DNA from 3 places in the Kitasatospora sp. NPDC097691 genome. Region 2 is predicted to be linked to each of the others. Evidence: riboswitches for the same ligand, from Rfam matches in the RefSeq annotation. Region 2 holds a riboswitch; each other region holds the start of a gene.
What was found. A riboswitch is a leader RNA that binds a small molecule or an ion and turns the genes downstream of it on or off. The one in region 2 is predicted to bind cobalamin.

Region 1 (5,032 bases), on a different contig from region 2:
ACGCCTACCGCCGCACCCGCGACCTGCCCGGTCGGACGGAACTCCTCGCCCGGGTGGTGGCCTACTACCGGGGCCGGGCCTCGCTGGCCGACCGGGCGATGGGCGAGAGGCTGCGGCTGCAGGAGGCCGGTGGCGAGGAGCTGCCCGGTTTCGCCTCCGGCGCGGCGGCCCTGGAGTGGCTGCACGCCGAACGGGCCGACCTGCGCGCGGTGGTGGAGGAGGCGGCCGCGCAGCAGTGGCACGGCGAGGTGTGGCGGCTCTGCGAGTCGCTCTGGCCGCTTTACCACGGCCGCAAGCTCTACGAGGACTGGATCGCGACCCACCGGCTCGGCGTCGAGTCGGCCCAGTGGGACAGCCAGCCGGCCGCCGTGGTCCGGATGCGCAACCAGCTCGCCCGCGCCCATTTCGAGCGCAAGGAGTACCGGCTCGCGGCCGAGCAGTTGGCGCTCGCCGCGGAGCAGCTGCCGTTGGTGGCGGACCGCCGCGTGGTGGGCGTGCTCCACGAGACCGACGGCCTGCTCTGCCTGGCCGACGGCCGGCCCGGCGACGCGGTGGAACGGTTCACGCTGGCGCTGGCGGAGAACCGGGGCGACGACCACGGCGAGATCGTCCAGAGCTACAACCTGGCACAGGCACTGATCGCGGACGGTCGGGCGGAGGAGGCGCTGACCGTGCTGGACGGCGCCACGGGGCGGGCCGCGGACACCGACGACCGCGACATGCTGATGAAGCTGCCGCTGGTCCGCGCCCGGGCCCACCGCGCGCTCGGGCAGCCGCGCCTCGCGGTCGTCCACGCCGCTGACTGCGCCCGGCAGGCCGAGCAGCGCAAGCAGTACGCCAAGGAGGCGCAGGCGCACACCCTGCTCGTCGGCCTCGCGGCGGAGTTGGGCGACGAGGCGCTGGCGGAGCGCAGCCGCGAGCGGCTGCGGGAGCTGCGGGGCCGGGACGGCCGGGAGGGCTAGGACGGGGGACGGCTGGGACCGGGACGGCCGGGGAGGCTGGGACGGCTGGGACCGGGACGGCCGGGGAGGCTGGGACGGCTAGGAGCGGGCGGGCAGGGACGGTCGGGGCGGCTCGGTGGTGAAGGAGACCCGGGTGCGGTGTTCGCCGGTGCGGACGGTGAGCCCGTGCTCGGCGAGGCCGGCCGGGTCGCCGCCGTCGGCGAGCCAGCAGGCGACGGCGGAGCCGAGCAGCAGCGGGTCGAGGCGGGGCTCGGGGCTGCCCCAGTCCGGTTCGGCGCGGGCTTCGAGGAGTAGCCCGGTACGCAGCCGGAGCAGGTGGCGGGCCGGGCCGAGGGCGGCCACCGCGACGGCGAGGCCGGGGAGTTCGGCGGCGGTGTCGGCGAGCCAGTGGGTGGCGGGGCGCTCGGCGCGGGCCTCGGTGCGGGCCAGCACCTCGGCGGTGTAGCGCAGGGCGTCACCGGGGTGCTCGTCGGTGAGCGCGTGGAAGCCGCGCGGGATGTGGTCGGCCGGGTCGAAGGGGTAGCGCCGCAGGCTGACCTCGGTGCCCTCGCTCTCGCCCTCGACGTCGTACGCGGTGGGCGCGTCGGTGGTTCCCGGCCGCGGGACCGGCCTGGGGTAGGGCGGCAGGAGCGGTTCGTCCCCGGGTTCGTCCAGCTGTTCCAGGAAGGAGTAGAGCAGTGGGCGCAGCAGCTCGGCGGAGCGGCCGCGGCGGCTCAGCGAGCGGTCGGTGAGCGGGCGCAGGGCGGCCGGGTCCTGTTTGCCCAGGGCCAGTTCGAGCTGGGCGGCGAGGTCGCCGTCGGGGTCGAGCACGGGTGCGGCCTGGCCGAAGGCGTAGCCGGGGGAGCGCGGGTCGAGTTCGGCGGCGCCGGTGGCGACCAGCACGGTGGGCCGCTCCAGGGCGGCGCCGTAGACGGAGACCGAGCCGTGGTCGCCGATCAGGCAGTCGGCGGCGACCAGGGCGGCCTGCCAGCCCTGGTGCGGCGGGACCAGGCGAAGGCCCATCCGGCGGGCTGCGCCGAGCAGGGCCTCGGGGTCGTGCCGGCTCCAGATGTTGGGGTGCAGGACGACGGCGACGGTGTACTCGTCGGCGGGCAGCCGGCGGACCAGGCGCTGGGGCAGGTCGGGGCGGCGGCCGAATAACGAGTGCTCGCTCCAGGTGGAGTTGACGACGACGAGCCGTCGGCCGTCGACGGCGCCGAGCGCGGCGCGGTAGGCGTCGCGGGAGCGCAGGCTGCGCAGCATCCGGTCGAAGCACGGGTCGCCGACGACCCGGGCGACGTCCAGTGCCTCGGGGCAGGAGGCCCGCAGGCGGTCCAGCTGCTCGGGGTGGGAGAGGCCGAGGACGTCCACGAACACCTGCCCGCGGTGGGTGAGTTCGTTGCGGGAGAGGCCAGCGGCGCTGACCGTGTCGCCGGTGGACTCGGTCACCAGGCGGTTGTAGCCGGCGCCGTGCGGGAGCACCACGAGCCGGGCGTCCAGGCGGTGCATGGAGGAGTGCACGGCGCAGGCGACGGCCAGGTCGAAGCGGTGCCGGACGGCGTCCTCCCAGTCCAGCAGGGTGAAGCCGGGCAGGCCGCGCAGGTACTCGTCCAGGGCGCGATCGGCGAAGGCGGAACCGGGGTTGACGGTGAAGTACCGCTCGACGCCCTCCGGGTCCAGCAGGGTGAGGACGTCCAGGACCCGGGTGGCCGACGTGAGGGTGCGGGCGACCGCCAGCACGCGGGCCTTGACCGGTCGGGTGTTCCAGCGGTCGGCGGGCCAGGCGTGGGGGTGGGACGGCACACCATGATCGTACTCATCCGGGGTGCCGCCGTGGCCGTGTTTCCCGAGTGTCGGTCAGCCTGCCGCGGCGGTGGGCTCGTGGTGCTCGGCGGCGGCGCACTCGTCGAGGAGGGGGCGCATGTCCTGGTCGACGAGCCGGTAGCGCACGACGCGTCCGTCCTTGTCGCCGGTGACCACGCCGGCCGTGCGGAGCAGCCGCAGGGCCTGGGAGACGGCGGGGTCGCGCATGCCGGTGGCGACCGCGAGGTCGGTGACGGCGAGCGGACCGGCCCGGTGGAGGGCGAGCAGCAGGGCGAGTCGCCCAGGGTCGGCGAGCAGCGAGAACCGCTCGGCCCAGGACCGGACGTGCGCGGCGTCACCGATCGCGGCGATGGCCTCGCAGACCCGGTGTCCGTCGATGGTGCGGTGGCCCGCGCGGTCGGTCGGTACGAGATGCATGCGGACATTCTTGCAGGCAGGCAGCTGTGATCCTGGACACCTGCGCAGGTGCGCAGCCTTGCATGGGTCGGGGCCTGGCCCTACCGTGTAGCCCGCCGTGGTGCTCGGGAAGACCGGTGACGGATCCTCAGGGGTCCGGAGTCCGGAGCGGCCCTCGCCACTGTGATCGGGCCGTTCCCCCGTCCGCGGGGGAGCGCCGTCCGTACCCACGACGTCACTGGGCGCCTCGCGTGCCCGGGAAGGCGGGTACGGGCGTGTCCCGTAAGCCAGGAGACCGGCCGCGGCATCTCACGAAGTGATTCCACGAGGTGCTGGAGCGTGATCCGCAGATGACCCTGCCCGAAACCGCCGCCACGGACGCCGGGGCGGCGCCCTCCGTGTTGCCCACCTTCCGGTGGAGGCGCGAGGACACCGTCCGTACGGCCGGGCTGATGGGCGTGATCCTGGCCATGCACGTGGTGGCCTTCGGGACGCTCGTCTTCCTGGTGGCACCCGAGCGGTACGCGGTCGGTACCCAGGTCTTCGGGGTGGGCCTGGGGATCACCGCGTACACCCTCGGGATGCGGCACGCCTTCGACGCCGACCACATCGCGGTGATCGACAACACCACCCGCAAGCTGATGGCGGACGGCAAGCGGCCGGTCTCGGTGGGCTTCTGGTTCGCCCTCGGGCACTCCTCGATGGTGGTCGTCATGGCCGCCCTGGTGGCGGGCGGCGCGCAGCTGGCGAACACGCTGATGGACGACGAGTCGACCACCCACCAGTGGCTCGGGATGGTCGGGACGACGGCCTCCGGCGCGTTCCTGTACCTGATCGGGGCGCTCAACCTGGCGGCGCTGCTCGGGATCCTCAAGGTGTTCCGGGCGATGCGGGCCGGGCAGTACGACGAGGCGGAGCTGGAGGCGCACCTCGACTCGCGCGGCTTCATGGCCCGGGTGCTGAACCGGGCCACCCGGTCGATCACCCGGCCCGGGCAGATGTTCCCGGTCGGCATGGTGCTGGGCCTGGGCTTCGACACCGCGACCGAGGTCACCCTGATGGTGATGGCCGGCTCGGGTGCGGCCTCCGGGCTGCCCTGGTACGCGATCGTCTGCCTGCCGCTGCTGTTCGCGGCCGGGATGAGCCTGTTCGACACCCTGGACGGGACGTTCATGAACTTCGCGTACCAGTGGGCCTTCGCCAACCCGGTGCGCAAGGTGTACTACAACCTGACCATCACGGGGCTGTCGATCGCGGTGGCCTTCATCATCGGCACCATCGAGCTGGTCGGTGTGCTGCACGAGAAACTCGACCTGACCGACCCGGTGAGCGGCTGGATCGCGGGCATCTCGCTGGACAACGTCGGCTACGCGATCGCCGGGCTGTTCGTGGTGGTCTGGGCGGTGGCGATCGGGTACTGGAAGCTCGCCCGGGTCGAGAAGCGCTGGGCGCCCGAGGGGTCCTGAGGGTGCCGAGAGGTCCTGAAGGGTCCTGAAGGGTCCTGAGCCGGGGGTATGAGTGCCTCTCATGGGGGTGCGGCATGAGCGTGACTCATGGGGGGCACCCATGAGGTCGGCTCATGTCCTCGGGCCATGAGGCCGGCTCATGACGCTGCCCCATGAGCACGGCTCATGGGGCAGCGTCATGAGCGACTCTCATGCGGCCGCGAGCAGCAGGGTGCCCGCGACGGCGAGCCCGGCGCCGACCACCTGGACCGGGCGCAGCCGCTCCTTGAACACCCCGCGGGCCATCAACGCGGTGACCACGGGGTAGAGCGAGGACAGGACGGCGGCCACGGTGGCCGAGCCGCGGTGCGAGGCCATCGCGAAGACGGCGTTGGCGATGACGTCGGCCAGCCCGACCGCGGTGAG
Region 2 (5,032 bases):
GGATGCGGTTTGAGCTGGTGCTTCGGTACGCGCCCGGCGCGGAATCCGGTGGCTGTGCGGAGCCCACGCCGGGATGATGCGTGCATGCGCACCTTCGAAGAGCTGATCGCCGAGGCCGAGACCGTGTCCGTGGACGGCTGGGACTTCTCCTGGCTGGACGGCCGCGCCACCGAGGAGCGCCCTTCCTGGGGCTACCAGCGGCTGCTGTCCGAGCGGCTGGGCACGACGGTGGCGGCCCTGGACATCCAGACCGGCGGTGGCGAGGTGCTGGCCGGTGCCCTGCGGCTCGCCGAGCCGAAGGGATGGCTCCCGCCGGTCCTCGCCGCGACCGAGTCCTGGCCACCGAACATCGCCCGCGCCACGCGGCTCCTGCACCCGCTGGGCGCGGTGGTGGTCGCGGACCAGGACGAGCCCCCGCTGCCGTTCGCCGACGAAGCCTTCGACCTGGTCACCAGCCGGCACCCGGTGCGGGCCTGGTGGACGGAGATCGCCCGGGTGCTGCGGCCCGGGGGCAGCTACTTCGCCCAGCACGTGGGCCCGGCGTCCGTCTTCGAGCTGGTCGAGTACTTCCTCGGGCCGCAGCCGGAGGCGCGCGAGGGCCGTCGTCCCGAGGTCGAGAGCGAGGAGGCCCGCGCCGCCGGGCTGGAGGTGGTCGATCTGCGCTCCGAGCGGCTGCGGATGGAGTTCCGCGACATCGGTGCGGTGGTGTACTTCCTGCGCAAGGTGATCTGGATGGTCCCGGGCTTCACCGTCGACGCCTACCGGGACCGGCTGCGCGAGCTGGACGCCCGGATCCGCTCCGAGGGCCCGTTCGTGGCGCACTCGGCGCGCTTCCTGATCGAGGCGCGCAAGGAGATCGACTGATCCGGCGTCCGCCCTGTGCAGATACGGAAGAGTTGAGGGAGTCCGGAAGGTCCGGCCGGCGGTCCCCGCCGGTGCGGGCACCGTTTCATCCGGGAGACGGCTCGGAATCACCTCTCCGGGGCATTCGCACGACCCGCGTGGCGTTCGGCCCAGTGGGATACCGATGACGCGACGCGTGCTCGGACCCCTGGACTTACTAGGACGTCCAACTATATGGTCGATGGCAGGTCCGCGGTGTCAGGGAAGCCGGTGTGAGTCCGGCACGGTCCCGCCACTGTGACCGGGGAGTTCGTCCTCGCAGGAGACGGCCACTGGCAGCCAGCCGGGAAGGCCCGGGGGCGTGCGTCGATCCGGGAGTCAGGATACCGGCCGCGGGTGATCCGTGTTTTCCACGAGGATGGAGACGACACGCATGACTCCGGGCTGCTCCCGTTCCGCTGCTCCTGGCTGTCCTGTGCCGACGACTGCCGGGGCTCAGGCTCACCTGCTCTGACGGTTCGTCATGCCACCGCCACCGCCACCGTGACGCCGCGGGGCCGCGCCACCGTGCGCCCGCCCGTCGGCGGCGGCCTCCACTCCTCCTCTCCCCGATCCTGTCGAGAGAAGGAACCGATGGTCCGTGAACTGACCCACTTCGTCGGCGGCAAGCCCGTCGCCGGCACCTCTGGCCGCTTCGGCGACGTGTACGACCCCAACACCGGCCGGGTGCAGGCCCGGGTGCCGCTGGCGAGCCGTGCCGAGGCCGAGGCGGTGATCGCCGACGCCGCGCAGGCCCAGCCCGCGTGGGCGGCCCGGAATCCGCAACGCCGCGCCCGGGTGCTGCTGCGCTTCCTGCAGCTGGTCGAGCAGGAGAAGGAGGAGCTGGCCCGGCTGCTCTCCGCCGAGCACGGCAAGACCGTCGCCGACGCCCACGGCGACCTCCAACGCGGCCTGGAGGTCGTGGAGTTCGCCGCCGGCATCCCGCACCTGCTGAAGGGCGAGTTCAGCGACAACGCCGGCACCGGCATCGACGTGTACTCGATGCGCCAGCCGCTCGGCGTCGTCGCCGGCATCACCCCGTTCAACTTCCCCGCGATGATCCCGCTCTGGAAGGCCGCGCCCGCGCTGGCCTGCGGCAACGCCTTCGTCCTCAAGCCCTCCGAGCGGGACCCCTCGGTGCCGCTGCGGCTGGCCGAGCTGTTCCTGGAGGCCGGGCTGCCGCCGGGCGTGCTCAACGTGGTCAACGGCGACAAGGAGGCGGTGGACACCCTGCTGGAGGACCCGCGGGTGCAGGCGCTCGGCTTCGTCGGGTCCACGCCGATCGCGCAGTACGTGTACGCCACGGCCGCCGCGCACGGGAAGCGCGCGCAGTGCTTCGGCGGGGCGAAGAACCACATGATCGTGATGCCGGACGCCGACCTCGACCAGGCGGCCGACGCGCTGGTCGGCGCCGGGTACGGCTCGGCCGGCGAGCGCTGCATGGCGATCTCGGTGGCCGTCCCGGTGGGGGAGGAGACCGCGGACGCCCTGGTGGCGAAGCTGGTCGAGCGGATCGCCGCGCTCAAGGTCGGCCGCTCGGACGACCCTTCGGCCGACTTCGGCCCGCTGGTGGGCCGCGACGCCCTGGAACGCGTCCGCGGCTACCTGGACATCGGGGTCGAGGAGGGCGCCGAACTCGTCGTCGACGGCAGGGACTTCCGCCTGGAGGGGCACGAGGACGGCTACTTCCTCGGCGCCTCGCTGTTCGACCGGGTGACGCCGGACATGCGGATCCACCGGGAGGAGATCTTCGGCCCGGTGCTGACCGTCGTCCGCGCCGCCGACTACGAGGAGGCGCTGCGCCTGCCCAGCGAGCACGAGTCCGGCAACGGCGTCGCCATCTACACCCGGGACGGCGACACCGCCCGGGACTTCGCCCGCCGGGTGAACACCGGCATGGTCGGTGTCAACGTGCCCATCCCGGTGCCGATCGCCTACCACACCTTCGGCGGCTGGAAGCGCTCCGGTTTCGGCGACCTCAACCAGCACGGGCCGGACTCCGTCCGCTTCTACACCCGCACCCGCACCGTCACCTCGCGCTGGCCCTCCGGGGTCAAGGAGGGCGCGAGCTTCACCATGCCGACGATGGGGTGAACGCCGTGCACACGCACCTGACCGACGATCAACTCGCGATCGTCGACACGACCCGGGCCTTCGCCCGCGAACACCTCGCGCCGAACGCCGTCGAGTGGGACCAGACCAAGCACTTCCCCGTGGACGTCCTGCGCAAGGCCGCCGACCTGGGCCTGGCCGGCGTGTACGTCCGCGACGAGTCCGGCGGATCCGGGCTGACCCGAGCCGACGGCGTGCTCGTCTTCGAGGCGCTGGCGACCGGCTGCCCGTCCATCGCCGCCTACCTGTCCATCCACAACATGGTCGCCTGGATGGTCGACCGCTACGGCGACGGCGCCCAGCGCGCCCGCTGGCTGACGGGACTCTGCGCGATGGAGACCCCCGCCAGCTACTGCCTCACCGAGCCGGGCGCGGGCTCGGACGCCGCGGCGCTGACCACCCGGGCCCGCCGGGACGGCGACCACTGGGTGCTGGACGGCGTCAAGCAGTTCATCTCCGGCGCCGGGGCTGCCGAGGTCTACCTGGTGATGGCCCGCACCGGTGGGCCGGGGGCCGACGGGGTCTCCGCGTTCGTCGTCGAGCGGGGCGACCCCGGGGTCTCGTTCGGGCCGAACGAGAAGAAGATGGGGTGGAACGCCCAGCCCACCCGGCAGGTGCGGCTGGACGGTGTCCGGCTGCCCGCCGGCCGCCTCCTGGGAGGCGAGGGCGAGGGCTTCCGGATCGCCATGAACGGGCTGAACGGCGGCCGCCTCGGCATCGCCGCCTGCTCCCTCGGCGGCGGGCAGGACGCCCTGGAGCGGGCCACCGGCTACCTGGCGGACCGCGAGGCCTTCGGTGCGCGCCTCCTACACGCCCAGGCCCTGCAGTTCCGACTCGCCGACATGGCAACGGCGTTGGAGGCCGCCCGGGCGCTGGTGTGGCGGGCGGCGAACGCCCTGGACCGGGGGGACCCACGCGCCCCGCAACTGTGCGCGATGGCCAAGCGCTGCGCCACCGACACCGGCTTCGAGGTCGCCAACCAGGCGCTCCAACTACACGGCGGCTACGGCTACCTGGCCGAATACGGCATCGAGAAGATCGTCCGCGACCTGCGGGTGCACCAGATCCTGGAAGGGACCAACGAGATCATGCGCGTCATCGTCGCCCGCGGCCTGACCGGGGCCGCGTGATGCCCGGCTCCGACCTGGACGAGGTCATCCTCCGGCGCGAGGGCCGGGCCGGCCTCATCGTCCTCAACCGGCCCGCAGCCCTGAACGCCCTCACCCACACCATGGTGCTGCGCATCGCGGAGGCCCTGGACGCATGGGAGAAGGACCACCGGATGGAGAGCGTCGTCATCACCGGCGCCGGGGACCGGGCCTTCTGCGCCGGCGGCGACATCGTCGCCATCCACCGCGCCGCCACCGGCGGGGACCCGGGCGCGGTCGAGGAGTTCTGGCGCGACGAGTACCGGCTCAACGCCCGCATCGCGCGCTACCCGAAGCCGTACGTGGCTGTGATGGACGGCATCGTCATGGGCGGCGGCGTCGGCGTCTCCGCCCACGGAAGCGTGCGGATCGTCACGGAGACCACGCGCATCGCCATGCCGGAAGCCGGCATCGGCTTCGTCCCCGACGTGGGCGGCACGTATCTGCTCGCCCTGGCACCCGGCGAGCTGGGCACCCACCTGGCCCTGACCGCCGGATCGGTCGGCGCGGCGGACGCGCTGGTCTGCGGGCTCGCGGATCACTTCCTGCCCTCCGAACGGGTGCCGGCGCTGCTCGACGACCTCGCCGAGCTGCCGGTGCACGACGCCCTGGAGCGACACGTCGAGCCCGCGCCGACGGGCTCGCTGGGCGGGCAGCGCGCGTGGATCGACAGCTGCTACGCGGCCGGCACCGTCGAGGAGATCCTCGACCGCCTCCGGGAGAGCGGTGAACCCGAGGCCAAGAAGGCCGTCGACCGGATCACCGCCAACTCCCCGACCGCCGTGAAGGCGACGCTGGCGGCCCTGCGCCGAGCCCGGGCGCTCGGCCCGCTGGAGGCCGTACTGGACCAGGAGTACCGCACCTCCTGCGCGGCGCTCTCCACGCCGGAC
Region 3 (5,032 bases), on a different contig from region 2:
GGTGATGCGTTCGGCGAGCTCTCGCTCCTCCTCGGCGAACCGCGTGGCGAAGCCGGCCGGGTCCGCGTCGTACGCGAGCCGGCGCCGGACCACCTCGGCCCGCTCGGCCGGGTCCCGGGTGGCGGCGATCTCGACGGTCAGACCGAACCGGTCGAGCAGCTGCGGCCGCAGCTCGCCCTCCTCCGGGTTCATCGTGCCGACCAGCAGGAAGCGGGCCGCGTGCCGCACCGACACGCCCTCGCGCTCGACGTACGAGCGGCCCATCGCGGCGGCGTCCAGCAGCAGGTCCACCACGTGGTCCTGGAGCAGGTTCACCTCGTCGATGTAGAGCACGCCGCGGTGAGCCTTGGCGAGCAGCCCCGGCTCGTAGGCCTTGACGCCCTCGGCCAGCGCGCGCTCCAGGTCGAGCGAGCCGACGATCCGGTCCTCGGCCACGCCGACCGGCAACTCGACCAGCTGGGAAGGCCGTTCGTGGCTCCCGGTGGCGGAGTGCGGCCCGTCCGGGCACTGCGGGTCGGGCGCGGCCGGGTCGCAGGAGAAGCGGCAGCCGTCCACGGCGGCGATGGACGGCAGCAGGCCGGCCAGCGCGCGCACCATGGTCGACTTCGCGGTGCCCTTCTCGCCGCGCACCAGCACGCCGCCCACGGCCGGGGAGACCGCGTTCAGCAGCAGCCCGAGCCGCAGGTCGGCCATGCCGACGATCGCGGTGAACGGATAGCGGACGTCAGTCATGCGTCACTCCCAGGTGCCCCGGGCGCCAGGAACGGCAGCGATCCGGCCGCCGGCACCCCGCCCTCGATCAGCTTCCACAGCGCGTCGGTGTCCGCGTGTTCCTCGATCAGGTCGCCCAGCCGGTCCAGCCGGGCCTCGCGCGCCTCGGCGAACGAGATGTCCGGCGCCGGCACGAACGCCCGCCCGGCCAGGTCGGCGACCTCGCGCAGGAGTTCGCGGCGGAAGCCGTCGTTCTCCAGCGCGCCGTGCCAGGTGGTGCCCCAGACCGGTCCCACCCGGCACCCGTCCAGGCTCCGCCCCTGGCCATCGGAGACGAACGCTTCGCCGCCCTCCACGGTCACCACCCCGTGGTGGATCTCGTAGCCCACGACCCGCTGCCCGTACGCCTCGCCGACCGGCCGCGCCAGCACCTTCTCGACGCCGAAGCGCACCTGCGTCGGCAGCAGGCCGAGCCCGTCGACGGCGCCCGCCTTGGACTCCACCTCGTCGACGATCCCGCGCGCCAGCATCTGGTAGCCGCCGCACACCCCGAGGATCGGCAGCCCGGCCGCCGCCCGCGCCTTCAGCGCCGGCTCCAGGCCGCGCTCGCGCAGCCAGGCGAGGTCCGCCACGGTGGCCCGGGTGCCGGGCAGCACCACCAGGTCGGCGTCGGCCAGCTCCTCCGGCCTGGTGGCCCAGCGCACCAGGACGCCGGGCTCCTGCGCCAGCGCGTCCACGTCGGTGAAGTTGGACAGCCGGGGGAAGCGCACCACGGCCACCCGCAGCACGTCCGCCCCGAGCGGCCCGCGCCCGTCGACCCGGTCCACCACGGTCGACAGGTCCAGCGAGTCCTCGGCGTCCAGCCACAGCCCGGGCAGCATCGGCAGGGTGCCCAGCACCGGACGGCCGGTCAGCTCGTGCAGCATCTCCAGCCCGGGCGCGAGGAGCCGCGCGTCGCCGCGGAACTTGTTGACGAACCAGCCCGCCACGTGCCGCTGGTCCTCCGCCGACAGCAGCGCCAGCGTCCCGTACATCGCCGCGAACACGCCGCCCCGGTCGATGTCCCCGACCACCACCACCGGCAGCCCGGCGGCCGTGGCCAGGCCCATGTTGGCGATGTCGCGGTCACGCAGGTTGATCTCGGCGGGCGATCCTGCGCCCTCGCAGACGACCACCTCGTAGCGGCGGCGCAGATCGGCCAGGCACTCCAGGGCGCGCTCCAGCAGGACGGGCTTGCGCTCGCGGTAGTCCAGCGCGCCCACCTCGGCGACCGGCTTGCCCAGCAGCACCACCTGGCTGCGGCCGTCCGCGCCGGGCTTCAGCAGCACCGGGTTCATCGCCGCCTCCGGCTCCACCCGGGCGGCCTGCGCCTGCATCGCCTGGGCGCGTCCGATCTCGGCGCCGTCGGCGGTGACGAAGGAGTTCAACGACATGTTCTGTGCCTTGAACGGCGCGACCCGCACGCCCTGGCGGGCCAGCCAGCGGCAGATGCCGGCCGTGACCACGCTCTTGCCCGCGTCCGAGGTCGTCCCGGCGACCAGCAGCGCGTTCGTCATGCCCTTCCCCTCTTCCCGCGGAGCGCGCGCAGCAGGACGTGCCCCGCGACCGTCGTACCCAGAGCCAGCGCGCCCACCCGCTGGGAGAGCGTGCAGGCCCGTTCGATGTCGTCCACCGTCACCGGCCGCAGCTCCGCGCCCAGCACCGGCCGGTGCTCGACGCGCTCGCCGTACTGCAGCGTCCCGCCCAGCCGTACGCCCACCGCGCCGGCGAACGCCGACTCCGCCTGACCGGCGTTCGGGCTCGGGTGCGAGGAGCCGTCGCGCCGCCAGACCCGCCAGGCCGTCCGCGGCTGCGGGGCGGCGGCCACCGTCAGCAGGGCCGTCAGCCGGGCGCCGGGCCAGCCCGCCAGGTCGTCCAGCCGGGCCGAGGCCCAGCCGAACCGGGCGTAGCGCGGCGAGCGGTGGCCCACCATGGCGTCCAGGGTGTTCACCGCGCGGAAGGCCAGCAGCCCGGGCGTGCCCGCCAGGGCGCCCCAGGCGAGCGCGTTCACCACGGCGTCGGCGGTGTTCTCGGCCACCGACTCGACCACCGCGCGGGCGATCTGCTGCTCGTCCAGCCCGCTCGGGTCCCGCCCGCACAGGTGCGGCAGCCGCTCCCGCGCGGCCCGCAGGTCGCCGTGCCGCAGCGAGCGGCCGATGGTGCGGGCCTCCCGGGTCAGCGAGGTGCCGCCGAGCACGGTCCAGGTCGCGGCCGCCGCCAGCGCGGCCCGGCCCAGCGGGCGCCGGCCGACGGTACGGTCCAGGGCGAGCGCGCCCGCCGCGACCGCGCCCACGCACAGCGCCGTGTACCCGGCCCCGGCCGTACGGTCGTCGCGCCACAGCCGCCGCTCCAGCCGGGTGGCGGCGCTGCCGAAGACGGCCACCGGGTGGCCCCGGCGCGGGTCCGCGAAGCGGGCGTCGGCGGCGTAGCCCGCCACGGCGCCCACCGCGAACGCGGCGGCTCGGCCCCAGGGGCGGTCGGCGGCAGGACGGACGGTCACCGGCCGCACGCCGGAAGGCAACCCACCGGGCGGCAACTCACCGGGAGACAACTCGGCGGAAGGCAGCTCGGGGTCCGGCCGGGCGGGGCAGCCTGCATCGCGTGCGTGTCCTCACTCAGGGTCCGCGCCCTGGATCGACGTAGCGGGGGCGAGAGTCTCCTGGCTTCCGGGTCGGACGCACCCCCGGGGCCTTCCAGCGGCTTCTGACGGCCCGCCGTGGCGAGAATCCGGGCGTGCTCCCCGGTGACAGTGGCGGGACCGCGCCGGACTCGCACCGGCTTCCTCTCCATGCCTCCGATTGGCCCCAGGATCCCATCACGCGGCCGAACCGGGAGTCAACCGAGGTCACGGAGGGGTTGGTCACACGGGACACCGGCCGACGAGCTGTGGGATCGCCCAGCGCGGCACCGCCCCCCGGTCGGCCGCTTCGTGGGTTCGGTTGCTGGGGCCGCGCCGTGGTCCGCGCCTAGCGTTCGGTGGCATGCGTCGCAGAAAGCCCCCCGCCGCCCCGCCGCCGGTGCCGTTCTCACCCGCGGCCGCCCGCGCCCACCGGGCCGCCCTCGGCCTCACCCCCGAGCAGGTCGCCGAGGGCCTGGCCGCACACGGCGTGCGGCTGCTGCCCGCCCACGTCCTCGCCTGGGAGGACGGCGAGCTCCGGCCCAGCGAACCGGAGTTCATCGCCCTCGCCCGCGCCCTCTGGTGCCCCGCCGCCCAGCTGATGGACCCCCGCCCGGTCCGGCTGCGCGACCACCGCGTCGCCCGCGAACTCGGCCAGGCGGCCGTCGCCGAGCGCACCGGCACCACCCTCGACTCCTACCGGCAGGCCGAACTGACCGACCGCTGGGACGGCGACGAGGAGCAGACCCGCGCCCTCGCCGAGGTCCTCGGCCTCGACCTGCCCGAACTCGTCGAGGCCACCGGCCGCCGGGAGGCCCTCGACCACCTCCTCCGCCAGTGCGTCACCGGCCGCTGGCAGCCCCACCTCCGCGCCCTCGCCCGCATCGTCCCCGCCCCCGCCGACACCCTCGCCGAGGCCCTCGCCGCCCTCCACCAGGAACACCACGTCCCCACCCATTGGGGCGCCACCGCCCGCACCGCCCCACCCCCGGCCACCGACTCCCTCACCCCCCGCTTCTGGCACCTCCTCGCCACCGCGAGCGCCACCGGGCCGAACTCGTAGCAGGAGAGGCAGTCGATCCTCCGACAGCGGATCCGGGGGCCGTGACCCGGACGGGTCAGTCCGGTGGCCGGGTGGGCGGGGCGCCGGTGGACTGGTGTACGAACACCGTCCGGTCCGAGACCAACAGAGCGGGGAACGATATGCGCTGGGGAACCGCTGCCGTCGTGGCGGCCGCCGCCGTCGGAACCGGGGCCGTCGTCCTGGTGATCGGCCGTCGGGCTTCCGAGCGAATGGTCCGCCCGGTGACCGCCGTCCGGGAGGCCGGGCCGGTCGTGGTCCGGAGCCTCGGCGCGGGGCGGGTCACCTTCACCCGCGGCCCCGAGAGCCTGCGTCCCGGCCGCTGGGCGGTCGAGTGGGGCGACAACGGCCACGCCGTCGTCGAGGACGTCCTGCACAGCGACGAGCAGGGCGTCACCCGCCGGCTGGTCCGTGCCGACCAGGGCACGCTCACCCCCGGCACCGAGGTCCGCTTCACCCCCCGCGTCCACCTGGGCGACCCCACCCGGGCACTCGGCCTCGCCCACACCGACACCTCCGTCGACGGGGAACTCGGTGCGCTCCCCGCCTGGCACCTCGACGGCAAGCGCGGCACCTGGGTGATC

Region 1: another riboswitch for cobalamin. It lies ahead of nicT (Nickel transporter NicT); the one in region 2 lies ahead of ABTY56_RS00355 (CoA-acylating methylmalonate-semialdehyde dehydrogenase).
Region 3: another riboswitch for cobalamin. It lies ahead of ABTY56_RS29070 (cobalamin biosynthesis protein); the one in region 2 lies ahead of ABTY56_RS00355 (CoA-acylating methylmalonate-semialdehyde dehydrogenase).

What each region holds. Positions count from the first base shown of each region.
Region 1 is NZ_JBEORY010000019.1:117,360-122,391, reverse strand. Features, by position in the region: gene ABTY56_RS16415 (AAA family ATPase) at 1-962, shown strand, start outside; gene ABTY56_RS16410 (CDP-glycerol glycerophosphotransferase family protein) at 1,041-2,744, opposite strand; gene ABTY56_RS16405 (ArsR/SmtB family transcription factor) at 2,799-3,182, opposite strand; cobalamin riboswitch at 3,264-3,479, shown strand; gene nicT (Nickel transporter NicT) at 3,512-4,627, shown strand; gene ABTY56_RS16395 (EamA family transporter) at 4,817-5,032, opposite strand, start outside.
Region 2 is NZ_JBEORY010000001.1:83,353-88,384, reverse strand. Features, by position in the region: gene ABTY56_RS00365 (hypothetical protein) at 1-77, shown strand, start outside; gene ABTY56_RS00360 (class I SAM-dependent methyltransferase) at 85-864, shown strand; cobalamin riboswitch at 1,080-1,252, shown strand; gene ABTY56_RS00355 (CoA-acylating methylmalonate-semialdehyde dehydrogenase) at 1,477-2,976, shown strand; gene ABTY56_RS00350 (acyl-CoA dehydrogenase family protein) at 2,982-4,124, shown strand; gene ABTY56_RS00345 (enoyl-CoA hydratase/isomerase family protein) at 4,124-5,032, shown strand, end outside.
Region 3 is NZ_JBEORY010000053.1:6,408-11,439, forward strand. Features, by position in the region: gene ABTY56_RS29060 (putative cobaltochelatase) at 1-732, opposite strand, end outside; gene ABTY56_RS29065 (cobyric acid synthase) at 729-2,267, opposite strand; gene ABTY56_RS29070 (cobalamin biosynthesis protein) at 2,264-3,250, opposite strand; cobalamin riboswitch at 3,404-3,534, opposite strand; gene ABTY56_RS29075 (helix-turn-helix domain-containing protein) at 3,732-4,430, shown strand; gene ABTY56_RS29080 (alpha/beta hydrolase) at 4,571-5,032, shown strand, end outside.